3 regions of the Nostoc sp. DedQUE12b genome follow, and region 1 is predicted to be linked to each of the others. Evidence: riboswitches for the same ligand, from Rfam matches in the RefSeq annotation. Region 1 holds a riboswitch; each other region holds the start of a gene.
The links. Region 1 has a riboswitch for cobalamin ahead of RMY16_RS21730 (DUF1636 family protein). Riboswitches for the same ligand answer to the same signal wherever they lie in the genome.

Region 2: linked by a shared signal. The riboswitch ahead of RMY16_RS16240 (hypothetical protein) and the one ahead of RMY16_RS21730 (DUF1636 family protein) in region 1 are both predicted to bind cobalamin.
Region 3: linked by a shared signal. The riboswitch ahead of RMY16_RS16290 (TonB-dependent receptor) and the one ahead of RMY16_RS21730 (DUF1636 family protein) in region 1 are both predicted to bind cobalamin.

What each region holds. Positions count from the first base shown of each region.
Region 1 covers NZ_JAVRCI010000048.1:21,683-35,495, forward strand. Annotated here, with positions in the region: gene RMY16_RS21705 (ABC transporter permease subunit) at 1-774, opposite strand, end outside; gene RMY16_RS21710 (2-dehydropantoate 2-reductase) at 1,408-2,388, opposite strand; gene RMY16_RS21715 (inositol monophosphatase family protein) at 2,522-3,397, opposite strand; gene RMY16_RS21720 (PEP-CTERM sorting domain-containing protein) at 4,012-4,617, opposite strand; gene RMY16_RS21725 (cobalt-precorrin-6A reductase) at 4,695-5,453, opposite strand; gene RMY16_RS21730 (DUF1636 family protein) at 5,457-5,876, opposite strand; cobalamin riboswitch at 5,898-6,071, opposite strand; gene cobA (uroporphyrinogen-III C-methyltransferase) at 6,121-6,900, opposite strand; gene RMY16_RS21740 (sirohydrochlorin chelatase) at 6,897-7,622, opposite strand; gene RMY16_RS21745 (DUF4359 domain-containing protein) at 7,950-8,333, opposite strand; tRNA gene RMY16_RS21750 (tRNA-His) at 8,457-8,529, shown strand; gene RMY16_RS21755 (Ig-like domain-containing protein) at 10,099-12,297, shown strand; tRNA gene RMY16_RS21760 (tRNA-Thr) at 12,659-12,730, opposite strand; gene argF (ornithine carbamoyltransferase) at 13,097-13,813, shown strand, end outside.
Region 2 covers NZ_JAVRCI010000029.1:57,695-68,631, forward strand. Annotated here, with positions in the region: gene RMY16_RS16210 (DUF1636 domain-containing protein) at 1-15, shown strand, start outside; gene metE (5-methyltetrahydropteroyltriglutamate--homocysteine S-methyltransferase) at 163-2,415, shown strand; gene RMY16_RS16220 (DUF4346 domain-containing protein) at 2,573-2,956, shown strand; gene RMY16_RS16225 (hypothetical protein) at 3,131-3,577, opposite strand; gene RMY16_RS16230 (ribonucleotide-diphosphate reductase subunit beta) at 3,670-4,728, opposite strand; gene RMY16_RS16235 (ribonucleoside-diphosphate reductase subunit alpha) at 4,944-7,199, opposite strand; cobalamin riboswitch at 7,465-7,608, shown strand; gene RMY16_RS16240 (hypothetical protein) at 8,056-8,256, shown strand; gene RMY16_RS16245 (methyltransferase domain-containing protein) at 8,306-9,361, shown strand; gene RMY16_RS16250 (FAD-dependent oxidoreductase) at 9,369-10,319, shown strand; gene RMY16_RS16255 (hypothetical protein) at 10,322-10,651, shown strand; gene RMY16_RS16260 (GTP-binding protein) at 10,739-10,937, shown strand, end outside.
Region 3 covers NZ_JAVRCI010000029.1:69,455-74,439, forward strand. Annotated here, with positions in the region: gene RMY16_RS16270 (hypothetical protein) at 130-519, shown strand; gene RMY16_RS16275 (ubiquinol-cytochrome c reductase iron-sulfur subunit) at 666-1,091, shown strand; gene RMY16_RS16280 (class I SAM-dependent methyltransferase) at 1,261-2,121, shown strand; gene RMY16_RS16285 (hypothetical protein) at 2,128-2,583, shown strand; cobalamin riboswitch at 2,872-3,022, shown strand; gene RMY16_RS16290 (TonB-dependent receptor) at 3,331-4,985, shown strand, end outside.

The DNA of each region.
Region 1 (13,813 bases):
CTTGGTTACTAGTTTAGCCAATGTGCCATCATCCTTCATTTGTTGAAGGACTTTGTTAAACGGTTCTACAAAAGAAGAACCTTTAGGAAAAGCGATCGCCGATCCACTTGCCTCTTCTGAGGGAATTGTATTAAATTCTAAATCTGGGTTAGCTTGGGCAAATCCTTTAGCGACGGTATCTTCAACAATAGCAGCATCAATTCGCCCAGATTTGATTTCCTGAACTACTTCCGGCACTTTATTGAGTTGCTTTAGCTGAATACCCGCAACTTTTTTCGCAATTTTTTGGGCATTTTGTTCTTGTATCGTTCCTAGTTGCACCCCAACTTTTTTCTGTGATAAGTCTTGGGGTTGCTTCAGATTGCTACCTTTAGGAGCGACAATTGTATCTTTAGCTTCGTAATAAATAATTGAAAAGTCAATATTTTTCTGACGTTCTGGAGTCGGAGTCATCCCAGCCATGACAAAATCAGCGCGATTTGCTTGGAGTGCAGGAATTAACCCATTAAAATCAGATTCCATTATTTGAAGTTTAAACCCTAGTTTTTCAGCCAGGGTTTTGGCAATATCTATATCAAAGCCAACAATTTGGCGATTGCCTCCTTTCGTATCATAAAACTCATAAGGAGGATAATCTGGGGAAGTAATCATCGTTAGCGTGTCTTTCCCTAAAGGTGAAGCAGCTTTTAGAGAATTACTATGTCCTGTGATGATGCTGATTCCTACTGCTGCTACAACCAGTATTGTTAATAGCCATCCTTTTTTTTTCTTCATAAAATATTCTGCACTTAAACTGCTACATCAATCGAGCAAATAATACCTGTGATATCATGTCCGCTGAATGGCTATGGTGTACACACAAATTTTCTAAATATTTCCCCACTTCTTGCTCTGCAATGCCATTGCATCGACTTGTTATATCATGTCCGCTTGATTGCTTATTAAACCCGAAGAACCCCACCCCGCCAAAGCTGTGCTTTGTCTCCCCTCCCCGCTTTTCGGGAGGGGTTGGGGGTGGGGTTCTTTTATTATGGGTAATTTGGCGGACATGATATTATGCCAATGCATCGGCTTGTTATGCCAATGCATCGGCTTGTTATGCCATTGCATCGGCTTGTTATGCCATTGCATCGGTTTGTTATGCCATTGCATCGACTTGTTATGCCAATGCATCGGCTTGTTATGCCAATGCATCGGCTTGTTATGCCAATGCATCGACTTGCAAGCCTTAATTAATGCATAGTAAAGTCTCTGCTTAGGGAACTCTAATAAATAAATTATTCAATCTTGTGGGGTGGGCAACATGAGCGCCCAATTCACAGGACAGGCAAGATGCCCATCCCACAAGAAATATTGTGATATTTTATTACTTGGAAGTCCCTTAATCCCATGAAAACTTTGGGACTGTCAAATTCTGACTTTAGTCGCCTCCAGCAACTTAACGCTGGCATAAATCGCATCAATATAAGGTGTAGGAATTTGAGTAAGTTTTCCCAATTCTGCAACTGCGCCAATGATCGCATCTATCTCCGTAGCGCGTCCGGCTTCGATATCTTGTAGCATTGAGGTTTTATGGGCACCAACGTTTTCTGCGCCATTAATTCGCTGTTCTAAAGTGATACCAAACTTTATACCCAAGTTTTCGGCGATCGCTTGAGTTTCACTCATCATTTGTCGCGCTAGTTCGCGGGTGAGGGGATAGCGGCAAATATCCTCTAAAGTCGCGCCAGTTAAGGCACTGATCGGATTAAATGCCACATTTCCCCACAACTTGATCCAAATTTCTGTGCGAATTTGATTGCGGATTGGGGCTTTGAATCCTGCTTGTTTTAAAGTTTGTGCTAATAATTGGATGCGTTCGGTTTTAGTGCCGTCGATTTCACCCAGAGTAAAGCGATCGCCTTCAATATGTTTAATTACACCCGGTTCAACTATCTCAGTTGCTGGGTAAACCACACAACCAATTGCACGTTCAGCACCGATACTAGCTTCAATAATCCCATCTGGATCAACAGATTGAATTCGCGTACCTTCATACTCACCGCCATACTTGCAAAAGTACCACCAAGGAACGCCATTTTGGGCTGTTACCACCATTGTATGAGGATGGTAGAGTGCAGGGAGAAAAGGTGCGATCGCGGGCACACTATGAGCTTTCACAGTTAAAATTACTATATCTTGTGACCCCGCTTCTTGAATATCGCTAGTTGCCAAAGCCGGAGTAGCAATTTGGCTGGAACCGTTTGCCATGAGTAACTTCAGCCCCTTTTTTTGAATTGCCTCCAAATGAAAACCACGCGCAATCAACGTCACCTCTTCACCTGCAAGTGCCAGTTTTGCCCCTAAATATCCACCAATCGCACCTGCGCCAACAATACAGATTTTCATTTTGTCAAAATAACATGAGTCGTAGAAGACGGTATCCAATTAAGTTCCCAATAGTGAATTCTCCAGCTGAGAGTGGGAAGATTCACAACTACTACTCATAACTCATAACTCATAACTCATAACTCATAACTCATTACTCATTACTCCTAAAGCTTTGCATCGCTTCTAATAAGTCTTGATAAACAGATTTTGAAGCAGCTACGATCAATCCAGGCATACTATAGTTTTGACAAGTATGCAGTGGCGGTAAAGTCGAACCGTCCAGAGTAGTTACGATCCAGCCAGCCTCTTTTGCAATAAAAGCAAGTGCAGCACTATCAAGAAACTTGCCCGACTTGATGACTGCTCCACTCAAGTCGCCACTGAGAATACCATTAAGATTGGGAATTTGAATATCACTAGAGTAATCATTTGCTATATCGATTACTTTATATTTATCTTTTAGTAAATGTGCGCTCGCATTCATTCCCCATCCCAATAAAATAGAAGGTTTAGCGGATGTTATATCTAATGGGGCACAGGCTTCTAATTTCATCTCCAGCGTGCCTTTAAAAGCACCTTCACCTCTAAGGGCGTAAAAATAAATGTTTTGGGCAGGAGAAATGGCAATTACTGCTTCAAAGTCATCCGCATTTAGAATACTGAGAATAATTTGGTAATTAGAATGTCCATCCATATAAAACTTCGTACCATCAATCGGATCAAGTGTTACTAAGTAATCACCTTCTGAACCGAGTTCGATAGCGCGAAAATATTTGGTATTATTAGAACTTTCATATTCTTCACCATAAAAGCGAATATCTGGAAAAGTTCCTAGTAATACTACTTCTACTAAATTTTGAATAGCCACATCTGCGTCAGTAAGGGCGGCACTAAAAAAGTTGTTTCCTTGTTCTTTGGCGGGAAGTGCAGCAATTTTTGGTTGAAGAAAATGGGCATAGGCTGCTGCTACTTTGAGATGGGGGAGTAAAGTCTCTAAAATTAGTCGAGTAGTTGGTTTTGTGGACATTGGCAGCAAACTCCTTTTAGAAATAATCTACCGTCAGTTGAGCGATAGAATTCTATATCTAGACAAAATTACGGTATCATTTGGATGCAATGATACCACCGTTGCTATATTAGTTTAATCTGTATGTCTCCAAGAGCCTATAGAGAGATCGCAAGTTTTCTCATGAATTTAAGGGTTTAAAACCGAACGTCAACACTTAGTAGAGCATTTCATTAATTCATAGCGAATTAAATTTGGCAATACCCTACAATGTTAATGCGTCGGCTTGCATTAAAAACGCTACGCTTTTACGCAAAACTATACTTAGTTAAAGTTACCCTACAAAAAGCAAGCTACAATCGGGCTTTAAATTCCCATCTGCAACTCTCTTTTCTACAAGATGCTACGCGTAGCTTGCTTCTTTGTAAGGGTATAATTTTGAATTATTATTAAATCAGTGAACAGTGAACAGTGAACAGTGAACAGTGAACAGTGAACAGTGAACAGTTATCATAGTTTCAGTCGGAGATTTGACCCCGACTGAAACACGCCATTTTTAGAAATGGGGGACTCTAACTCCCAACGGAAAAATTAACTGATAACTGATAACTGATAACTGATAACTGTTGATGGTTTTAGGAAACTTTTTCGAGCTTCTTCTGAGTAAATTTGGATAAATTGTGGCGTTTGAGTAATGAAGGTGCGCCAACAAAAGTACCAAGAAAGAGCAGGCTAAGGATAGAAGTGGGTTCAGAAACAGTGACTATAGTTGCAGAAAAACTAATAGGTAACTCACTATCTTCCAATCCTAAATTTTCAAAACCTGGTATGATTGGCGGCGCAGAAAATACCTCTAAATAACCTGGTGTCGGCAAAAAACTCGCAAAAAATGGACTAGAATAGTTTCCTCCCGAAGTGGAATATCCAAAACCATCACCTGTTAACTGCTGAGTATTAAGACTAATTAAATTATCAACATTAAAAGGTTCGTTTCCTGGGATTGGAGTCCCGGCGGGTTGCAAACCAGTAATTGTTTCACCATTTCGCGTACCAGTAATTCCAGTAATCAAGTAAGAACCCAAATCGTTAGGGGTGTCATTAGTAGTGAAAGTACCATTTGCCACAATGCCAGTACCAGAATAATTCCAATTCCAACTTAAAGCAGAAGCTGCTGGCATTGTCCCAAAAACTAATCCAGATGTGGTGGCGAGGGCTATGGCAGATAGAGCTAGATTTTTCATGAAAGTCGTTACTGCGATCGTTCCCGTGTATTATACGGAAATTAGGAAAGATCGTATTATCAATCTTGGCTATTTACTTAGCAGCGATGCCTACGGCGGGCTACGCCTACGCATAACCATACCAAAGCAGCATCAACATTACTAACCTGCTCCCCTGGCGGTATCGCTGGACGATTTACCATCACAACCTTCACGCCTAGTTCTCGCGCGGCAATAATCTTGGGCTTTGTGGCATCGCCACCGCTATTTTTACTGACGATGGTATCAATGTTATTCTCAATCAGAATTTGTCTCTCATTATTGAGGGTAAAAGGCCCGCGATCGCACAATACCATCCCCGGCGGTACTAAAGCATCTTCGCTAGGAGGGTCAATCATCCGCATCAAAAACCAAATTTTCTCCAAATGAGCAAAAGCGGCCAGTTCTTGCCTACCAACTGTCAAAAATACTCGCTGTGCCTGATTTTGCAGGGTTGTTGCTGCGGCTGCAACACTATCAACTTCAATCCAGCGATCGCCACTTTCTTTTTCCCAAGGCGGACGGATTAACATCAGGCGGGGTACTCCAACTTCTGTTGCCGCATCTGCCGCATTGAAAGAAATTTGAGTCGCAAAAGGATGGGTTGCATCAATTAATAAGTCGATTTGCATGACTCGCAGATAGCTAGCCAATCCAGCCACACCACCGAAGCCTCCAACCCGCAAATCGCCCAACGGTACTGACGGTTCACGGGTGCGTCCAGCTAGAGAGGTGATTACTTCTAATCCTTGGATAGCCGTAACTTTGGCAGCTAGTTCTGCTGCATCACTCGTCCCACCCAAAATCAAAACGCGCATCATTTAGATAGATAACGGTGGAATCTTTGCTAAAATCCCCTTTTTCATTGCTTCTGGACGCTCTGACCAAGGCAGTAAACCATCTGCTTTAGCATAGTATTGGCTAGCACATTCCAGTACCGCAGAGGCACTACCATCAACGGCTAAATCACCAAATAAATATGTTAATTTGCCTTTGGCACTAAAGGCGATTACACAAGAACGATTACAAGCACTCATGCATTCAACTTCCTGAATTGGGAATTGTTCTCGTAAATCCCAATCTTGTGCCAGCTGCTGAAGTTGGTGTAAAAGTTTTTCACCACCACTTTCACCTAAGCGTTTTCCATTTTGCCAAACACTGGCACAGGTTTTGCAAACAAATAAAGTATGTTCAGCAACACCCAATGGACTAGTTGGGGAAATATTTGCAGTCGTAGTCATCTGTACCTCGCAGATATGTGAAACTAATAAATCGATTTCGGCGGGCATCCTGACTCACTCAATTTGAGATTTTCGATTTAGTTCTTTAATCTCAAATTGGGTTCACAGTTGCGGGACAGCGCCGGATTTGCACCGAACTTTCCCCGTTACCTCTGGTGGCTGACTCCCACCAGAACCGAATAACCTTATCGATCATACACTAGGGTTATCGGAGAATACGAAACAACAAGCTTTGCGCCAACTATCAAACTGGACGACAACCAGATAAAATACTGTGCATATTCACTACTTGTCCAATAACTGCGATCGCAGGCGCACTAAATCCACTTTCCTCTACCTGTTTGACAATTGTTTCCAATGTTCCAATTAATTCTTCTTGTTCTGGGCGCGTACCCCAGCGCACCAAAGCAATCGGCGTTTCTAAATTAAACCCAGCAGTACTTAATTCTTCCACAATATAAGACAGATTGTGAATTCCCATATAAATTACAATGGTTTCGGAACCGTGAGCGATCGCACTCCAATTCACTTGCGGTCTATACTTACCCGCTGCTTCATGGCCAGTTACAAATGTCACTGACGAACTATATAGCCGATGCGTCAAAGGAATACCTGAGTATGCTGCTGCTGCAATTCCCGAAGTGATACCCGGCACAACTTCCGTTGATATTCCCACTTGAACTAATTCTTCCATCTCTTCGCCACCGCGACCAAAAATAAAGGGATCGCCGCCCTTGAGCCGCACTACAATTGCATGATCCTGTGCTTTTTCAATCAACAATTGAGTTGTTTCTGACTGCAACAACGAATGTCTCCCCGCACGTTTACCAGCATTAATTTGCTCGGCTTGGGGATTAATCATTGCCAGAATTGCCGGACTCACCAAAGCATCATAGATGACTACATCTGCACATTCCAACAAACCTTTCGCTTTCAGGGTAATTAATCCTGGATCTCCTGGCCCCGCACCTACTAAATAAACCTTTCCCAAATACTTGTTCTCCTGTTTTTCTGTGCGGTTCATCTCTGTGTTAAATCCCAAATTAGCTCGGCTAATTCTGCACTTGCTCCCAGTGGCTTGGCCAGTTGGAAATTCACCGCAGAAAATTGTAATTTTAGCTCCTCTATTGAGGTGGCGATCGCATCGGTTATTCCACCAGCGAATAAAAAGTATGGCAAGATTGCAATTTCCCGATAACCAGCAGTTACCAACTCTTTCACCCGTGATTCTAAACTAGGAGGCCCAGCCCAATAAGCAGCTACTGCTCCCAAACTCGCCGCCATTGCTTCCACAGTTTTTTGCGAACCTGGGCGACGGCTACCATGAGCTAAGAGAATCCATGCTTCTGCTTTGATAGCAGCTATTTGCTTTGCCAGCAATTTCTCTAAATTGGGGTGAGAGCCTAAATATGGTTGCAACTCAATGATGATATCTTGACCAACAGCCTGTTGTGCAAGTGCTACTTCGGCAGGAATATCTGTCATCACATGCACTCCCGGCAGTAGAAATAGCGGTACAATTTTCAGGCAATTTTCATTTGGAGACAGTAAGTAATCGCCAAAAGCGCTTTTAGCAAATTGTTGAATCTGCTCGTGTAAAGGCTGAGGACTCATTTCTAAAGCAGCGATGCCAACCAAATGTTCGCTTGACAATTTCTGACATACCAGCCTAGCTAGTTGCTGCATAGCAATTTCTGGGCGGCGATCGCGACTTCCGTGAGATAATAGCAGATAGGCAGATGACATCGGCAAAGCTTGAACTTTCAGTTACTATATCTTACTTAAGATTTAGCCGGGGTTGATAACTACTCTGGTAATTATTGAAACTATTATCAATTACTAAACAGAAGTATTCTTAATCATTTTTACAGCGAAATTCAAGTTGTAAAGTACACAACTACTCGTTTCAAAACTAAGTAGAAAGCCTATTTTTCTTCTGTTAGCGTAGCGAGGCGTAGCCCATTCTGACCCTTCTCCACGAGACGCTCCGCGTAGCTTGCTTCCCCGGAGGGGTACGACAGGCTCAGGGCATCGCTCTTGAATTCTGCTGATATTCTTCTCTTGCTGCTTACCTTATTGTTCTTCAGCAGTGTAAGTATAAAATTGATTAAAAGCTCCTACCGTTTCAAACTTGTATGAAGGTATCCAGGAGTTTATTTTCAAATCCGTATGGTAAACACTAAAAATAACGTAATTTTGTCTTTCTGTAGTTTTGGCAATGATTTCTTGGATTTGCGGGCTAGCCGAGTCAACCAATTTATCGCAATTAAAACGGATTAAATTTTCTATAATGTTAGTAGTTTTTTTACATACATCGGTTTTTAAGTATTTTGTCAGGCGTTGAACTGCATATTCTTCATATTCAGCTTGACCGGGATTGGTTTTCGCCATTGTCACACCCAAGGCGGCGAGGCCTACTGCTGCTCCAGTATACGCGATGATGGTCAATGGTTTCATATTTGCCAAGTAAAATTCATTGTAATTGTTAGATTCCAGAGACTCTAAATCAACTAAGTCCGTTCCTAGAACAAAACTCTTGATCGATTGCTAAATTATTGCTATAATTCAAATTGTTGAATGGCGAGCGTAGCCAAGTGGTTAAGGCAGTGGTTTGTGGTACCACCATTCGTGGGTTCGATTCCCATCGTTCGCCCTACATAATTTCATATTCATAATTTCATATTAATATCTACACTCCTGTAGAAGGTAGGTCAAATGGTGTAAATCCTTGTAATCATAATTTTAACAAGGATAAAGATATACGATCTGTAGCTTTATAGACTTACAGAGTGGCGATCGCAATCCTAAAGCCGTGACCAAGTTCATCCTTGATAGTCTCTGTATTCTCAGATGGACATTAACATCTAAGAAACAACACGGCAAGATCCAGGATTCTGCGATGAACTATGAAGTTTGCTCGGTGCATTCGCTGTGAGTTCCAACTCACCTTTGGCATTTATCAGCCACCCTGTAGCTTCTACAATGGGTTTTGGCGTAGCAGTAGTAGTGTTTGATGGTAACAGGTAGACTCTTGATTCTCAGGAATTGTATTCTCTGGCTCAAATGAACCTATGGTAAGGAACAGAGAACATTTTTACGTCCACTGACTTTCTTTGACCGCAGCCATCGCCTGCGTCTAACTCCCTCATCATAATGATTATCATTACTGAAGAAAAGCAATATTTACTTTACTCAAAGGTATCTCTGATCAGGTTATCGCTGAATTCGGCTCAAATCCTGGCTCGTCAATATTTAGATGCGTTTGCCGTGCTAAGTAGGTTGGCACAATTAAACCGAACTATACAAAGTTTTGTATGGGTAAAGGGTAAAGGTTTTTCCCTTTTACCCTTCTTAATTTAGTTGTGTTTTTTAGCACCTACTTACTTACCCCATCCAGTTGCGCACTTATAAATAAAGTTGATTTACTTGGTAATTGAGTTAATCTCTGCATAATCCACCCTCAGATAGATGAGTGAATTAGAATATCATTTTATTACAAAGATAAGGCATAAATATTGAAAAATTTTTCATGATTTGCTGTCAAACTTATATCATGTTCGACTGATTACTTAAGAATAAAATATCTCTATGTTCATGTTGGGTTTCACTATTGTTAAACACAACATAAATATGGATAAAATATTGGGTTTTGTTTTTCAAAAGTTGCTTGCTTGTCGGGAAACCCCCAGATGTTCGCGGTAGCATTCCTTAAGAGTTGCTGTGCCATTGGTGTACCCTTACAGGGAAGCAAGCTACGTGTAGCGTCTCCCTTTGGGAGAAGAGAAGGTTTTACCCTGCACTATCGCCCTTGCTAGCTCCCCAAAGTACAGATATTATAAACATTCAATTAACCTGATATTAGTTGTATATTAACAGCGCAGATAAAAATGAACTCTGCCAGCACCTATTCAAGGTTGGTTTATGGTAGCAATTTTGAAGATTTATTACTGATTTATTGCTTTTTACGTAATCATACTGTGGCAAGTTGAGGCATTAGAAAGTTCTCTTGTAATTCTCTTAAAAAGAAGTTCAGTACTTAAGTAATTTCAAGTATTTACTAAATAATTTTTATACAGTTTAGAGAAATGGGTTCCCTGAGACTTGCAGTCATTACGTTCGTTTCTAGCCAGTGAAGGATTGCCAGGAATAATCATTGCAGATACTTCGCCAATGTTAATGGACTACTCACGTATCAACTACGAACACAACGGCAAGGCATACTATGATTTACAAGATCAGACCCAAAATACTGGTATTAGCAATTGTTCAAGGGATTGCTTTTCAACCAAATGACGCGCCTGTACCATCTGGGTATATTAAAGATATCGGGCAAGCCTACAATGATAGTAGAGGTTTTGGTTGGGTGCGCGAAGATAGCTTAGGCAATGCTACACACACTCCCCTTGATATCCAACTCAATACACGCGATCGCAACCAAAGTAACATCGATCGGCGACTAAATAGACTGATTCATCTGCAATATCCTCTTAGCAGTTCGGGAACAGGAGTCACGATACCTGCTGCTTGGGAATATGCCCTATCTAATGGTTCCTACAATGTGACTGTTAGTGTCGGTGATGCTACTAATACTGTAAATAGTAAGCACCAGATTAATATAGAAGGGACGGTTGCTATTTCTGGCTTTTTACCAACTGCAACTAAAAAGTTTGCCGCAGTTACTCGAATTGTTAATGTTGCCGACGGCAAGCTCACAATTGATGCTAAAGGTGGTAAGAATACCAAGCTCAACTATATTGCGATCGCACCAGGTAATCGTCCCTCGATCAGAACGACCAATCCCAATGATGGTCAGACAAATGTATCGCCAGATATCTCGATTACAGCAGACCTAAATCTCCCCAATAGTGGTATTGCGGTTAATACTATTTCTGCCTCAACCATCAAGCTGATCGATAGCACTACTAATATACAAGTCAATGCCAATTACAACACTTCCGGTGGTGGAGATGTGATTGTAGTGTCTCCGATAAATCGTCTCAAGAACAATACCAAATATTTGTTACAAATCACCGATGGGGTTAAAGATAGCAATGGTGCTGCATTCTTACCCTATAGGATCAGTTTCACAACAGGCTCCTTTGTGAAACCAGTAAGCAATATTACTTTCGAGCAAATCTCACTAGCTAATGTACCTATCAAACCTTACACCACAGTATTGATTGGGCCTGACAATAAACTCTATGCTGCTACCTTATTAGGTGAGATTTTGCGTTTCCCGATCAATGCTGATGGTACTCTGGGTATGCCACAAACGATTTCCTCATTGCAGACTGCAAATGGTGGTAATCGAACGATCATTGGTATGCACTTCGATCCCTCATCAACAAATGCCAGCAACCTAATTCTCTGGGTAACAAATAACTACTACTGGAATGGAACTGTTGATGCGCCAGAGTGGAGTGGTAAAATTACTCGTTTACGCGGTACTAATCTAGAGACGGTAAAAGACTATGTGGTTGATTTACCGCGATCGAGTCGGGATCATCTAACCAATAGCATTGAGTTTAAGCCCAATGAGCCAAATGTGCTCTATGTGTTGCAGGGTAGTAATAGTAGTACCGGCGCACCAAACACTGCCTGGAGTAATCGTCCTGAGCGGTTGTTAACTGCTGCTGTATTACGAGTAGACCTGTCCAAAATCACCTCACCTCCTTTAAGCGTTAGGACGGAGGATGGAGGTACTTATAACCCCTTTAAAGCGGGCGCACCTATAACTATCTTTGCTAGTGGTATACGTAATGCCTACGATCTGGTTTGGCATACCAATGGTCAGTTGTATGTGCCAACGAATGGTTCAGCGGCTGGTGGCAATACGCCAAATACACCTATTCCCCTACCTCTTGCCTGTCAAAACCGGATTGATAAAGCTACTAATGGAGCATATACTAGTCCATCTGTGCCTGCTCTTAGAAGTCTAGGCACGCAGCGAGACTTTCTGTTTCGCGTTGTTAGAAATGGTTATTATGGCCATCCCAATCCGAAACGTTGTGAGTGGGTGTTGAGTGGAGGAAATCCTACAGTCGGTACAGATCCAGTTCAGATAAGTGAATATCCCGTTGGTACTCTACCTGACCGAAATTGGAAGGGTATTGCCTTCGATTTTGGAGAGCATTTTTCACCTAATGGCATTATTGAATATCGTAGTCATGTTTTAGATGGTCAGCTGCAAGGCAAGCTGCTTGTGATACGCTTCAGTTCAGGGAAAGACATCATTGTGCTAACACCAGGTGGCGCAAAGTTGAATATTATAAATTCCCAAATGGGTATTACTGGTTTCACTGGTTTTAACCCAAGTCCATTGGATTTGGTTGAGAATCCCACGAATGGAAATCTCTACGTGGCGCAACTCAGTCAAGAGACAGGCATGGGCAAAATTACACTTCTGCGTCCACTTAATTAATATCAGTATCGAGCGATCGCAATCAATTCATGCTTGTACTTGGGAAGGGTTTTTACTGAAACGCAAGTATTCATTTTTGCACTTAGTCTCCAACAAGAATTTATCTCATCAGTTAATTTTTCTACTTTTATAGTTCACTCCCAATTACGGTTGCATTCTAATGCAACCGTAAACTTTTTATGTACATTTATCCAAATCATCGGTTACGCAGCATCCAAAATTTTATAACCCGCAACTTGGTTTATTATGTTAATACTTAATATTCAAAACAATTCGGCTACACTAATTTTCTAGGAAAACTTCGCATAATTCAATTGAGTGCAAAAAACAGCCCCAAAATATTAGTTTGCGAATGTACAAAAGCCAGCAGCGGGATTTGAACTCGCGACCTTCCGATTACAAGTCGGATGCACTACCACTGTGCTATGCTGGCAAGTCTGACGATTACTCTTAATTAGCAACCACGATTTATTATTGTACCATAATCCATTTATTTGTCTAGCTATAAATTCTAAAAAATATCTGCTCGATCATAAATTAGGCTAAAAGACCAGAAATTTTAGCAATATTGATGCTTTTGTCGGCTTAAATGATTGTTCTGGCGTTGCTATTGTGGTGAACCAGAAACAATCAGGCATTCTGAATCACTGATAAAGTTGATAAATTAATATTTATAGCAAAAGCTAACTCAAATCCTGGGCTGAACCCAAAAATACCTGGCCAGTTCTAAAACTGTATTTTCTTGACACGGTTGAATAAAGGAACAGAAATATATAATTATTTTTTACAGATTACAAGCATGGCAGCATTGCTCGGACGAGATTTATTAAGTCTAGCGGACATCACTTCTACTGAACTTCAAGAACTCTTGCAATTGGCAACTCAACTTAAATCACAGCAGTTGAAGTTGCAGTGTAATAAAGTTTTGGGGTTGTTGTTCTCCAAAGCTTCAACTCGCACACGGGTAAGTTTTACTGTGGCGATGTATCAACTTGGTGGGCAGGTAATCGATCTCAATCCTAATGTCACTCAAGTTAGTCGCGGGGAACCTTTGCAGGATACGGCGCGGGTGTTAGATCGATATCTGGATATTTTGGCAATTCGTACTTTTGCCCAGCAAGATTTAGAAACTTTTGCTGAATATGCCAAAATTCCAGTGATTAACGCACTTACTGATACAGAACATCCTTGTCAGGTATTAGCGGATTTATTGACGATTCAGGAAACCTTTAACACCCTGGCTGGGTTAACTTTAACCTACGTAGGTGATGGGAATAATATGGCTAATTCTCTGATGTTGGGCTGTGCTTTGGTAGGGATGAATGTTAGAATTGCTACTCCTAGCGGATACGAGCCAGATTCTCAGATTGTAGAACAAGCAAGAGCGATCGCTAATAACAAAACGGAAGTCCTCGTCACTCACGATCCAGAATTAGCAGCCAAGGGTTCTAATGTACTTTACACTGATGTTTGGGCGAGTATGGGGCAAGAAGCCGAAGCAGACAATCGGATGCCA
Region 2 (10,937 bases), on a different contig from region 1:
AGTTGTTGTAATTGAAGACTGAGTGAAAAAGCTCTTGAGCAGAGGAATAGGGAAGCTATAGCCCACAATTATACTCAGCTTTGAACCTGATATTTTTGGTAAAAGTTAGCAGTTTCTAATTCATAGTGTGTAATTATCTAATCTTCAAAGGAATAAAAAGTAATGCAGATTCAAACCGCAACATTAGGCTATCCCCGTATTGGTAAAAATCGGGAAGTCAAAAAAGCATTAGAAGCATTTTGGAGTGGCAAGCTAGAGGCAGAATCGTTACTACAAACCGTGCGACAAGTTGAGGAATCTAACTGGAAAACTCAACTGGAAGCCGGAATTGACCGCATTGGTATTGGAGATACAACTCTCTACGACCATGTACTTGATTGGATATTTCGTTTTGGGCTAATTCCTCAAAGATTCCAGCAATTTAGTGGGTTAGAACGCTACTTTGCAATGGCGCGGGGTCAAGAAGGAATTCCAGCTTTGGAAATGACTAAGTGGTTCGATACTAATTACCACTATCTTGTCCCAGAAATTGCAACAGATATATTACCAGCCGATTTCAGTGACTTTATAGAAACTGTGTCTCGCGCTCAAAATATATTAGGTAAAAAAGCAGTTCCCATAGTCTTGGGGCCATGCACTCTACTACGTTTGAGCCGACTGGAATTAAATGTAGACGAGGCAGTATCAAAGCTATTGCCACTCTATGTTAACCTGCTTACAGAACTGAAGAATTTGGAAATAGCAGAAGTACAAATACATGAACCAGCACTGGTTTTCGGTGATGCTAATTCCTGGAAAGAACATTTTCAAACTGTCTATAATTCACTCTATACAGTAGGAATACCTTTGCATCTAGTTACTTATTTTGATGACTTGGGTGAAACCTACCCTTGGGTAATAGATTTACCAGTTGCTGCTATTAGCTTAGACTTTACACGCGGACGCAACTTAGAGTTAATTAAAACTCATGGTTTCCCACAAAATAAGCGACTAGGAGTAGGGATTATAGACGCAAGAAATATCTGGCAAGTTCGTCCAGAGAAAGTTATTCCCGTGTTACAAGAGATTGTAGAGACGTTACATGGAACATCTCTAGATATTCAACCATCCGCTTCCTTACAGTTCGTTCCCTATGATGCTAAACGAGAAAAACGATTACCATCACAGCTACGTAATGTCTTGAGTTTTGCCGAACAGAAACTTCAAGAAGTGGTTTTCTTGGCTCGAACTATAAAAGGTGACAACACTAAAACAGAGCAAGAATTTATTGAGTCAACCTGGAGTACATTCGAGGAGTTTAGTCCAGCCAATCAGTCGGTTAAAGAAAGACTCAAGACTCTGAAGATTGATGATTTTCAGCGTTCATTATCCTATGGATTGCGCCTAGATTCTCAAATTCCTCTGCCTCTGTTCCCAACAACTACAATTGGTTCTTTTCCCCAAACTTCTGAAGTTCGCCAACTCCGAGTCCGATATAAACGGGGTGAATTGAATCAGTCAGAATACGAAGCTGCAATTGATGTTCAAATTGCCGATAGCATTAAACTACAAGAGGAATTAGGATTAGATGTTTTAGTACACGGTGAATTTGAACGCACCGATATGGTGGAATTTTTTGGACAACAATTACCAGGTTTTGCTTTCACTGAAAACGGCTGGGTGCAAAGCTACGGTAGCCGTTATGTTCGTCCACCAATTATTTACGGTGATGTGGTTCGCACTACACCAATGACGGTACGTGAGTTTAAAGTAGCTCAATCATTGACTGAAAAACCTGTAAAAGGGATGTTAACTGGCCCTGTAACTATCTTAAATTGGTCTTACCCCCGAACGGATATTTCTCGTCAAGAACAAGCTTTCCAAATTGCTTTAGCACTGCGAGATGAAGTAGCAGATTTGGAAGTTGCTGGTGCAAAAGTAATTCAAGTCGATGAACCAGCACTACGTGAGGGTTTACCTCTAAAGCCTCAACGATGGAGTGAATATCTTTCTTGGGCTGTGGATGCATTTCGGTTGGCGACAGCAGTAGCCCAACCCCAAACCCAAATTCATACTCATATGTGTTATTGCGAATTTGGTGACATTATCAAAGATATTGAACGGTTAGATGCTGATGTGATTTCGATTGAAAATAGTCGCAGCAATAATCAAACTTTGCGAGAAATCACAGAAGCTGGCTATTCACATCAAGTTGGTAATGGAGTTTATGATATCCATAGTCCTGTTGTGCCGACAGCTGAACAGATTTTACAGCAATTGCGGACTGGAGTTGCTAATTTACCCGTAAAACAAATTTGGGTGAATCCAGATTGTGGTTTGAAAACTCGCCGTTGGGAGGAAGTAGTTCCATCAATTAAAAATATGATAGAAGCCGCGAAAATTTTACGAGAGGAAGTAAATACAACTGTGAAATAACAGTAAAAAGACTACAGAGATTAGCTTATAAGTGTCCCAAAGCTTGTGCAAGAGGCTGATTGTTGATTTCGACGATCGGGCCTCATTATCTACACAATTTATTTCTGTTATTTATCCATATTTTGGATTGGTATTTTTTGTCTTGGAGTTTAAAAAAATGATAACGACAGTAGAAACAATGGCAGCAATTGATGACAAACTATCAAAGCGATTTTTAGAACTCGATCCGGCCGGTTACTTTATTATTTACTTAGATCGGGAAGCAGGCTTAATTTGTGCAAAACATTTTACTAATGAAGTGAATGAGCAAGGATTGGCTGTCGACCCAGAAACCGGAAAACCCATCCCTGCAACTGTCAAAGTGGAACGACAACCAACTGCTCTCTTTACAGGAAGAACTGCAAAAGAAATTTGCATTCGACTGTTTGAGTCAACAAAACCTTTTCCAGTCAGCCGATTGGATCATGCAGCTTACTTAGGACGTGAATTTATGCGAGCAGAATTGGCTTTGGTGACAGGACAAGACTACGTACAGGATTAAGAGGTTGTTTGAAAAGTGGTTGGCTGTGATTTTAGGCACTAACCGATCCCCCCAAGCCCACGCCAGTCGCTCATGGGGGAAACCCCCAAAACCGCGCTGGCTCCCCTTAAAAAGGGGGGATCTAGAACGTTTTGTTACCGAGAAGAAAACTTTTCAAATATCCTCTAAAGCTAATCACCAACCAATTTTTGCACCAATAGATTCATGAGCTTCAAGTCGCCTGAGAACAAAGTCATCTCTCAAACCAGCAGCAGTCTCTGGATTAACTTGGATCGTAATCCAGTGTTTGCCTACAGTCGCAGAATTGTGCGGTATGGAGAGCAAATGTTTCTCAGGTTGTCCTGTAATCAAATCTTGATCATCAATATATCCAACAGGCGTTGGCAAAGGGGTTCCTGGTGTCCAGTCCCAGTAAATGGGATGCTTCTTGTTATCAAAAATCTCTACTTCAGTTGTAGTAATTACGAAAACAATAGGATCTGTTCCTTCAGAAACAAAAGTAACTGTGATAGGAATTTGTACAAGTAATCCAGCATACTGGGCATCCATGAATACGCCAGGGGTATCGCCAAGATGAAGCGCACCTGTCCAGACTATATAGTAAGGATAAGAACTAGACATCTAATTCTCCAATGTTAAAAACTGTGACCTAGCCTAACGTGTTAGCAATTATTTTGGCAGAAAATCTTGCCATTGGTATCTTTTATACACTTTTAGAAATCATCCCAACCTTCAATACTAGAGGACATAACATAACTGGTCACACTCGCCTCAAAAAAGTTTGCTTTTGTATTCGCTTCTTTCTTAGTATCTGAAAAACGCTCCAAGTGAACATAGGGACTTTTCTTGTAGATAGCTTCCCCAAACAATGGCTCTAAACCGATCGCCTTCAAGCGAACATTTGCCAGATATTTTGTGTAATGTTCTGTACTGTTGGCTGTAATGCCCAAAATATTATCTCCGACAATATGTCCTGTCCACTTGCATTCATACTCAACAGCAAGAGCAAACATTTCATAAATTTGTTCGCGGCTGTGGGGGAAAACTTGCATCGCTTCTGGAATCAATTTTTGATACAGCCGCACATGGGAAAGTTCATCTCGGTTAATCATTCTAAAGATATCGGCACTCCCAGACATCAGCATCCGTGAAGAGAGATTGTAGAAAAATATAAACCCGTTATAGAAGTACAATCCTTCTAATAAATAATCCGCCAACAGCGATACGAAATAATTCTCTGGTGTGGGGTTATCGACATACTTTTGGTATAGTCCAGCGATGAATTCACATCGTTCTTTGAGAATGCGATCGCTACGCCAAAAATCATAAACTTGTGTCCGGCGATCGCTCGGAATCACGGTCTCAATAATGTATTGATAAGACTGATTGTGCATTGCTTCCTGGGAAATTTGTTCTGCCATGCACAATGCAATTTCTGGTGCAGTGACACTGTTTTTAATATGAGGCACATTACAGGTTTGCACCGAATCGAGAAAGGTCAGATAACTGAGAATGCCATCAAATGCACGTCGTTCTCCAGGCGTGAGATTGACGTAATCTGTTACATCACTAGTAATGTCTATTTTTTCGGGAATCCAAAAGTTCTCGCGCATTTGACGGTAGAGAGACACAGCCCACGAGTAGCGAACATCATTTAATTGCATTAAGTTCGTAGTCTCTCCGAACCAGATCAAACGGTTTTGTGTATCATCATTTCCATTTGGATTGAAAACGGGATTAATCGGCATTAATGATTGTCTTGGTTGGTACATTTCAATTCTGTTTTGATTAGTTTTCACTTCTTTATTGGGCAATGGGTAATGCCTATCACCTATGCTTGATAACTGATACTTCTGGAGCGAGACGCTCCGCGTAGTTTGCTTCCCCATAGGGGTACGACTTCGCCCTTCTCTTTCAGAGACGCTTGCGCGAACGGCTGCGCTCAGGACAAGCTCAGTACAAGTAACTGTTTACTGTTGACTGGTATTCAGTTTGCACAAGCAACACATTGCTCGTTCGATTCTTTGAAACTGTCTTTTTGGACAGTGCGAATGTAGTAGATTGCTTTACAATCCGATTTCCAAGCCAGCATTAGGGTTTCAAAAATATCGATAGCTGTAAGACATCGCTCAGGTTCATCGGGGAAATAGATTCCAGCGTTCAAATTAAAGAGCAATTCCATCGAAATTCCTGTATCAATCCATTGTTGGATTGTAGCGATCGCTTTGACGACTTTTTTCTGATCTAGTGTCTTATTTTCGACATAGAACCATAAACAATCCCGAATGTAAGGCGGTGCGATGGGTACTGAACCCTTTGCCCACTTTTCATAGAAGAATTTGCTGTAAACAGGTAAGACACTGGCTGTACAACCTTGAACTAAAGATGAAGAAGTGTTGGGTGCGATCGCAGTAATATGTGAATTGCGAATCCCATATTGTTTGATATCTCGACTCAGTTGTAAAAAGCGTTCTGGAAGAAGAGCGTGTTGCTTAAACCAATCTACAGGTTTTGCTCCGATTAAATGTCCCTTGCTCCATTCACTTCCTGCAAAAGCAGGATACGCCCCGCGTTCCTTCGCTAATTCCATTGATGCTGCGGTGCAATAGTAACCGATGTCTTCAAATAAATCGCTGATTTCCTGAAGATGGGTGTAGGTGAGATGACGTTTTGCTAACCAGTCGGCTAATCCCATACAGCCCACTCCAATTGTGCGATATTTGGCGTTGTGGGTGGCACTAGCAGGAAACGGGGGTGAGGTGAGTTCAATGGTGTTATCTAATATACGTACTGCAATCTGACAAATTTCTGCTCGCTGTTCATCCTCTAAATTCGCAAGATTAATGCTGAGGAGATTACATGTATGTGCCTCTTCACCTGGTTTGACATTTGACCATGATTCTTGACACAAGTTTCCACTAGGAATATAACCTTCATGCTGATTGGGATTAGCTCGGTTGACAGTATCTTTGAACCATAGATAAGGCATCCCGGTTTCTAATTGGGTTCGCATCACCTGTTTGAATAGTAGACGAGCATTCACCCGTTTGTAGAGCGTAATTGATTTATCTAAACTGGCTTCAATTTGATTGAAAGCACGTTCAAATTCTTCACCCCATAATTGTGCTAGTTCAATCCCTAAACGAGTTCGCACCTCATATGGATCTACCAACGTCCATTCTGTATCTGCTTGCACTCTTCGCATAAATTCATCACTGACAATTAATTGCGGAAACACATCATAAGCTTTGCGTCGCGCGTCTCCATTCTCGGTTTGCATTTCCAAAAATTCGCTTATGTCTAAATGCCAAACATCTAGACTGACGGTGACAGCACCTGCTCTGCGTCCACCTTGATTGACGGCGATCGCTGTATCATTCAATAACTTAATCCAGGGAACAACACCACCAGAGGCGTTCTTCTTTCCCATCACCCAACTACCAGTAGCCCGAATCCGAGACAGATTCACGCCCACACCACCGCCATTTTTGGAAATCCGCGCTGCATCATGAATACTGCCAAAAATGCTTTCCAAATTGTCGTCCATTGCCGTAATGAAACAACTAGCAAGAGAACCATTGGGAATCCGTAAGTTCGCTAAAATCGGCGTTGCTAAAGATATTTGACGACGGGCGAGCGCTTCATAAAATCTCCGCGCCCAAGTTAAACGATTCTCTTGTGTTTCTACGGAGGCTATCAAGAGCGCACAAGTTAAAAATGCTTCTTGGGGTAACTCCTGAGCCAATAGATATCGCTTTGTCAGTAATACTGCTCCTGCATAATCATAGTCGGCATCCCAGTCGGGATCGATCCAAGTGTTGGCAATTTCTAATTCTTGTGGAGTGTAGATTAAGATGCGGCGATCGTATTCTCCCAAGAGAACTTTTGCTTTTACAGTCCGAGCATAGTAACCGTACTGATAGCCACGACTAACTTGAGTATCTTTCCACAAACTCCAAATATGTAATCGCCCTGCGACATACCGCCAATCAGGTTCTTCAGGACTGCACAAATCCAAGGCACAGCGAATTAAATTATCTTGAATTTCTCCTGTGGTGATACCGGGGCGCAATCGAGTTGTTAGATGTGCTTCTAAGGCAATGGGATTTGCTGAAAGTCCGCAACAAGCCCAATTAACTACTGTGCGAATTTTATTAATTTCTAACGGTGCCGTCGAACCATCACGACGAACAACATAGATATCCGTTGTGGAATCTTCAAAGAGTTTGGATGGAGCTTGCATACTGGATAAGTTGATGAATTGGAGAAAAATAATTGCCAGAATGGAAAAGAATTGTTAACTAGGTTTGGCAACACAAAAAATTGTCAACGTTATGTCACCAAACGCTGGCAATCCTAACAAGTTGTGAGGTTGAAAAATTGTTAGAAGAATTGTCCAATAAAAATCCAGAGCAAGTTTTGGTAAAGAATGAAACTTGCCCCGATTCATGACGAATGCCAGTATAGATCGACCATTGATTTTTACGCAAGCAAATCACAGTTGTGTTAATATGCAAAGGAATCTCGGTTTTGATGGGGAGCAGCCATCAGACGTAAGGGGGAAAGTCCGGTGTAAATCCGGCGCTGTCCCGCAGCTGTAATCAAGGTTTGCCTTGTGAGTCAGAATGCCCGCCGAAGTTGACTTGTAAATTTTCTACATCTGCGAGGCACGGATGGTTTATTACATAATGAGCGTCAACCCCAACTCTTGGAGACGCTACGCGAACGGGGAATTCCAAATTCCAAATTCCAAATTCCAAATTCCAATCTCCATAAACAAATTTAGGGGCTTGTATCCTGTCTGTTCTTTGGTCAGGTCTGATATTTTGAAAGCACCGCATATTAAAACGCTACAAATGGCGGCTTTCCACGAAATAGATAATTAAGTCTCGACTCCGCTCGACGTTAAAGCTGAGCGAAGCCGAAGCTTTAATATTAAATTTCGATTAGTAATTACTTTGTCAGTAGTCAGGTAATTATTTGAACTTAGAAATCTGAGCAATTTTCGACGAGATATTGCACTAACTTGAGAGTGCTGTATATGGTGTGCATATACTTCTTCTGTGTATTTTCGTTAAATTCTTACTCGGTTAATCATCATGCCGAAATTTTATCTTCACCGAGCTGGGAAGATTCCTACTGCTGTTCATCCTTTTGTCAAACAAACGGGTTTTAGAGAAGATAAGCAAAAACCCTTTCTAAATCCCAGGGAAATGATTCGAGGTTGGCAAAATATCGCAAGTTCAACGTATAGGAAGATTAACATTGCCATCGCTCGTCTAATTCGGGATAAACCATAAACACACCAAAATCTATCAACTGTTAGCTACATAAAAAGCTTTCACAACGATGTCAACTCTATTACTTTATTTTGTAATTGGTTCTGTTCTAGTTTTACTAATTGGAATTGCGGTTTATTTCCTAACTGCTCGTAAGTATCAATCCTCAGCCACAGTCGCTAATTCCTACGATCAATGGACTACTGACGGCATTCTAGAGTTTTACTGGGGAGAACACATTCACCTCGGTCACTACGGTTCACCGCCACGACGGAAGGATTTTTTGGCTGCTAAATCTGACTTTGTACATGAAATGGTTAAATGGGGTGGTTTAGATCGATTACCTCCTGGTACTACCGTCTTAGATGTTGGCTGTGGTATTGGGGGCAGTAGTCGGATTTTAGCGCAAGACTACGGGTTTGCTGTCACAGGGATTACGATCAGCCCACAGCAGGTGAAACGCGCCCAGGAACTAACACCCCAAGGGCTAAACGCCCAGTTTGCGGTCGATGATGCGATGGCGTTGTCGTTTCCAGATGCCAGTTTTGATGTAGTCTGGTCAATCGAAGCAGGCCCCCATATGCCTGATAAAGCTGTTTTTGCCAGAGAATTAATGCGGGTGCTGAAACCTGGTGGAGTTTTGGTTGTAGCTGACTGGAATCAGAGGGATGACCGCCAAAAGCCGCTAAGTTTCTGGGAGAAACCAGTGATGCGACAACTCCTAGATCAGTGGTCTCATCCAGCTTTTTCTAGCATTGAGGGCTTTTCTGAGCTTTTGGCAGCTACAGGATTAGTGGAAGGGGATGTAATTACGGCAGACTGGACGCAAGAAACCCTTCCTTCTTGGTTAGATTCTATCTGGCAAGGGGTGCTTCGACCAAGCGGATTCCTACGTTTTGGACTGTCTGGTTTCATCAAGTCTGTGCGCGAAGTGCCAACGTTTTTGCTGATGCGTTTGGCGTTTGGTGTAGGACTGTGCCGATTTGGAATGTTCCGCGCTGTGCGCTCTGCTGAAAGCAGCAGCGCTTCCGCAGAGCGGACGCTTACGCGAACGCTATCGCACTCACGTACAGAATTGATGGATAGAAACCTTGTTAAGGGAACTTCCTCAAGCTTAGTTGGGTAGCAATCGCATGACGATTAATTTTGAGTTCCCAGCAATTACCCCATCGCCAAAGATGGATTTGGCGAACTGCGATGTAGTTATTGTCGGCGGCGGTATTTCGGGTTTGACGCTAGCCTGTGGACTGCAATCGTCAGGTTTGCGAATTTTAGTAGTGGAAGCACAACAACAGCAGCAAGCAACAGAGCGAGCGCGAGCTTATGCCCTGTCGCCAATGACGAGCAAAATTTTTCGTGATTTAGGGCTGTGGTCGCAAATTGCGCCAAAAATTAGCCATTTTTCACGGGTGTTACTGTCGGACGCAGACTATCCTCACCGAGTCGAGTTTTGCCCAAAGGATTTGGGAGAAGCAGCAGTTTACTACTGTGGTGAGCATGGGGTACTGATGGCGGCACTCCAGCAACGAGTGGCAACAGCAGCCAACATTACCTGCTGGTATGAGACTCAAGTGGTTGACGTGCGCTATGGAGCCGAAACCGCAGAGGTGGTGCTAGAGAATTCTCAGGGTCAACAACGGTTGCGATCGCAGTTGGTGGTGGCTGCTGATGGCATCAACTCGCAAATTCGCTCTTCTGCTGGCATCGAAACTAACGGCTGGGCTTACTGGCAATCGTGTATCACAGCTTTCGTTGCTCCAGAGCGACCGCACCAGAATATCGGCTACGAGTGTTTTTGGCCTAGCGGCCCTTTTGCAATTTTGCCCTTACCCGATCGTCGCTGTCAAATTGTCTGGATTGCCCCCCACGCAGAGGCTCAAGCAATAATTGGTCTGCCTCCCGACCAGTTTATGACCGAACTACGACGACGCTACGGCGAACAAATGGGGAAACTAACTTTGTTGAGCCAACCCTTAGTGTTTCCGGCACGATTGATGCAGAGCCGTCGCTATTGCCAACCACGCTTGGCGTTGCTGGGGGATGCTGCCCACTGCTGTCATCCGGTGGGCGGTCAGGGGGGCTAAACATGGGTATTCGTGATGCGGCTGCCCTAGCCCAAGTGCTGCAAACGGCACAACAACACAAACAAGACCTGGGTTCTCTGGCAGTGCTAAAACGCTACGATCACTGGCAACGCTATGAAAACTGGGTGGTGCTTGCCTTTACCGATATTCTCAACCGCAGCTTTTCTAATCAATGGCTACCAATGGTGAAACTGCGGCGGCTAATACTACGGCTGATAATTTACTGGTCTTTCCCACGAAGGCTACTGCTGCGACTGATGACCGGGCTGTGGGGTCGCCAGCCACAACTTGACCACTCATCCTTGGCGGTGTTGCAGAACATAAATATTTGAATTTTAACCTGGCAACACTGCATGATATTTGCGCTTACAACTTCTTTCTTGCGATCGCTCCCTTAATCAACAAACAACGTATTTTATATGCAAAAAATACCCGTCACAGTCATTACAGGATTTCTCGGCGCAGGCAAAACGACGTTAATTCGTCACTTACTGCAAAATAATGAAGGACGACGCATTGCTGTTTTAGTAAATGAATTTGGTGAAATCGGAATTGATGGCGAACTATTGCGCTCATGTCGAGTTTGTGATGATGAAGAAGACCACGAACATGATGACG
Region 3 (4,985 bases), on a different contig from region 1:
AAAAACAGGAAAAATCTCCTGTTTGGGTATCAACTTAATAGAAGAAATACAAGGTAAAAAATTCCGCATTCCCCTACTAAGCCGAGAGAAAATTAACTTTAATTGCCAACCTACTTCTAGGACAATTGCATGAATAAATTTCTGACAAATTTAACAACTAAATCCGCAGCTTTGATGTCTCTAGCTTCATTGGTCATGACCAATAAAGTGACCACAGCTGGTGAACCAGTAAATCCCCAACCAGTAGACCGTCCTGATGCTGCTACTACCCCAGTATCAGCATCAGACCAAAGAGCTTGTGTCAGACATCCGAAACTCGGTAAATTTTTCTGCGCTCACGCTGAACAATTATCTCATTTGCAAAAAGGCGTAGCAGAGATTGATGTTACTGCTGATGACAGTGAAAAGGCTCTGCTTGGGGTTACAGATGCAGAAAGTGATGCTGCTGTAGCTATGTTTGGTTGTGATTGTGCTGCATCGATAAATTGTTTACGCCGCTTGCGGAATAGCCTCCCGTAGAATCTATTTTCCTAAGTTTTTCATCTTGGGAAAAGCAGGGGATAGGAGGAAAATTATTTCTTTTTCCCCTCACTATTTTACAGATTTATGCTCGGAAATGTAAGGTGCAATAAATTGTTTATATAAAGCCTAAATAATATGAAACTATGAAACGTCGTGATTTTATTACTTGTTTTGGTTTAGGTTATGTAGCAAGTAGCTTACCTGCAAAAGTTGTAGCTTCTGCTCCAGAAACTACAGCAATGTCATCAACTTCTGGAGATTGGCAACCAGTAGGAACAGTTGCCGAATTGGATAAAACTGGTCAGCTATTAAATGAAAACTCACCTGTTGGTTCTGTATTAGTAATTGGTACTTCTAAAAGCAAAAATCTAGTGGCTGTGAACCCTACCTGCACTCACATGGGTTGCACCGTAGAGTGGCTTGCAGAAGAAAAGATATTTTTATGCCCTTGTCATGCTTCCGAATTTGCTGCCAATGGCAATGTACAAATGGGGCCAGCTACAAAACCACTATCAAATTACGAGACAAAAATAGAAGGCAATTTAGTTATTGTGAAACGTAATTCATAATTTGTAATTAATAATCTCAGGCTTGATTTGGGGCTTTAAGTGTTCACTAAAATTATTATGTGGTAATTTGCAAGTAGTAATACCATAGTTAATCAAACGACAAAATTAACACACTGATATTGCTGGGAATATTAAGCATGAATTTGTCACTGTTTCTACCAATTTATAAATGCAAAAACCAAAACTAATAAATATTCCCAAAGCGACTCGTTACCAAAATGCGGCGATAGATTATTACATGGGACTTACAAATTCCTCCTATCTCCATTACGGGTATTGGGAGCCACTACCTACTGTGGGTGAGGAATTGACTCTAACTCGTCTGCATGCGGCTCAAGAAGCTTATGCAGCCAAGCTTTTTAGTTTTATTCCAGAGGGTGTAAAAACTGTGCTGGATGTCGGCTGCGGGATTGGTGGGAATGCAGTGTATTTACGCGATCGCGGTTTCATTGTTGAGGGACTAGCACCTGACACACTCCAGCAAGAAAAGTTTATCAAGAATACCAACTCTCAAGTACCTTTCTATTTAACCAGATTTGAAGATTTTCACGCCTCAAACTCCTACGATCTAGTTCTGTTCAGCGAAAGCAGCCAATATATTGCTGTTGACGATTTAGCCGAAGGTGCAGCTCGTTTACTGGATAGTGGTGGCTACCTGCTGCTTGCCGATATGATGCGTTCTCATGCTGAATACCAAAAGGGTATCTTTTCCAATTGTCATGTCGCCAGTGAACTCCAAGCAGCTTTAATAAAAGCTGGGTTCGAGTTAGTCAAGACTGAGGACATCTCCACCCATATTGCGCCAACGATTGATTTGTGTGTTGAGAAATTCTGTACTTTTGGACTGACTACAGTTAAATATATTGCAGATGTCGTAGCGATCGCACTTCCACCACTATACTCACTCGGATGTTGGGCATTTAAGCGTTGGCTAGAAAAGCCAATTGCTGAAGGGTTAGCAGCACGCGATATTTTTGAAAACCATCTGTGTTATTCTATCCAACTTTGGCAGTTATCTAAAGGAGTTTAATTGAAGATGACCACAGAAATAAACACTCAAGATTGGCAACAAACTTTTATCGCCACTAATTTATTAGCAATCGGGTACAACGCTTGGGTTGGCTATTTAGGAGGAGAACGTGGTGTTGTAATTTGCAGTACCAATTCTCCGCATTTAAGTAGTGCTGGTGAAACATTTAAAGCCCATTTTATCCCGCGTAAAAATCTCGCAGCTTTCTTAAATGCTTGGTTAGCAGCACCCGATACCGTACTGCTGCAAAGACACTTCATGAATGCACATATTCTCGAAGCTGTAGATAAATATAATCCTCAAAAAGATGTTGTATTTTTGTTGCAATACGGTAATCAAGCTGCTTTTTTATATTTAACTAATTTACCAATTACACCACCGCAATGTTATCAAACTGTATGCAAAGAATGGGCAGAATTTCAACCTCAATACACCCTTTTAACAAGAACAAAAACACAATGAAACTCATCCAAAATTAAAAACAAGCTTTCTGTTTTTACCGTTTTTTTCAATTGCTACGTATAGAGCTTTAATAGCAAAGTTAAAGCGTTAAACTACCTCTTAGAAACGTAAGACACTTGACAAAATTCAATCTACGATGTACGAAAATTATCCTTCCCCTCTACTGATAGTTAGGGGATTTCTTTTATGGATTTTAGCAGTAGCAAAAGTATAATTAAAATTCAGTAAGTGATATGGAAAATCAAAATTATTATCGACTGAATTTACATATAGAGAGCAACTATGGTAATGTGACACATAAATGTCGGTTCTGATGGGGAGCAGCCATCAGGCGCAAGGGGGAAAGTTCGGTGTAAATCCGGCGCTGTCCCGCAGCTGTAATGAGACGAACATAACGTATCTCTAAGTCAGAATGCCCGCCGACTCACTCTAGACACAAAACATTTATCTGCGAGGTACAGATGATACACATAGTTAAATTATTTCATGGGTACAGATATCGACTTAAGAAAGTACCCTCTGCAAGTGTTACTACTTCGCTTCGCTGTTAGTAACGACACTCAGTTTTGGATTGTCCTATAGGAATTTGGGTATCCATCAGAAATACCACAGAGTCTTTTTTGTCATCCAAATAGTATCCAGGATGATTTAGGTACAGCAATGCATTTCAACAAGCTAATTTCAGCCTAAATCTCAAAACTCAATAGCACAAATCAATATCTGCATTTACTGAAAACGAGGAGTTTCATGTCCACTTCCCGTGTCGTTACTTGTTGTGAGTTTTTCTCAAAAATCTTCGTTTTTACCGCAATTTATGAGTTGGTCTGTGGAGGAGGTGTAGCTATTGCTAATCAAGTTGCACAAATATCTGAGTCTCCTAAGTACGAAGGTACTGCAAGAGACTTACAACCAGTTGCACAAATAACACCTGAAAATACCCCAACATCCATAGAAGAAAAAGAACCAGATATTGAACTAACAGTCATCGATAAGTTACTCAATGAACCTGTTTACTCACCCTTTCGTCGTGAAGGGACAGTGAAAGATTCCACCCGTCCGGTTTACGTGATTACTGGCGAAGAAATGGAAGCGCAGGGTGCAAAAACTGTCAGAGAAGCACTAAAATTCCTTCCTGGTATCTTGCCTGATGGTACAGTTGGCACAGAAGTAAACGCTTTAAGCGGTCAATTTATCCGAGGTTCTAACTCTGCACAAGTCTTGATTTTGCTTGATGGTAGACCAATTAACGAACTTGGTTCTGGTGGTTTTGACCTTTCAGAATTTACTACCAATATTGTTGAAAGAGTTGAAGTATTACCAGGTGGTGGTTCTACTCTTTATGGTTCTGATGCTATCGGTGGGGTGATTAATATTATCACTCGTCGTCCTACAGAAAAAGTGACGACACAAGCAGGTGTTAATTTTGGCGCGTATGGGTTAAATCAGCAGACTATCAATAGTAGCGGAAAAATAGGAAATATTGGTTGGGTTGTAGGTTATAACCGTACCCAAGCAGAAAATAACTACCCTTTTTCCATCCCAGAAGCTAACTTTGAGGGAACTAGAGAAAATAATGATGTTCTCTACAACAACTTTAATATCAAGTTGAAGGCGGATTTAGGTTCTCGTAATACCCTTACCCTCTCTACTCTGTATTTAGGTAAAGACCAAGGAGTACCAGGAGGAGTCCCCATTCCCGAACCATTATTTGGTCAAGGTTATTTTAACTCGTTGACTGATAGCGATCGCAAATACACAGACCAAGTTCTCACTGATTTAACCTGGAACTCAAAATTAGGAAGTGGGAATCATTCGCTGCTAACAGCAAGAGTTTATGCAGATTTCCTCAACACTCGTTTTGATAGTCGCAATTCATCCCAAGCACGATATGATAACAGGCAAGCTTCTTATGGATTGCAAGCACAACACAGTTGGAAATTTGCTGATAATCAAACTTTAGTTTACGGCTTTGATTACCGCAATGTCTCAGCTACTAACAGTACATTCGACTTTTCTGTTGATACAAAAACAGTCACTTACGACGATAGTATTAGTCAAGGAGCGCTATTTGCTAGATATGAAATTAACTTTACCCCTAGTTTCACTGCCAACTTAGGTTTACGCCAGGATTTTAGTAGCCTGACAAATGGCTCTTTTACATCACCGAGTATCGGAACAAAATTTGTACTTACAGATTCTACCACCCTGAGAGCTAATTATATCAAGAATTTCCGTGCGCCGAATCTTTTCAGCTTATATGCAAATGGTGGTACTTACGTTGGTAATCCTAATCTTCGTCCAGAAAAAGGCGATAGTTATGATATCGGAATTGACCAAAAATTAGGCAATTTTGGTCTGTTGCGCTTGACATATTTCAACAACACAATATCAGATTTAATCGC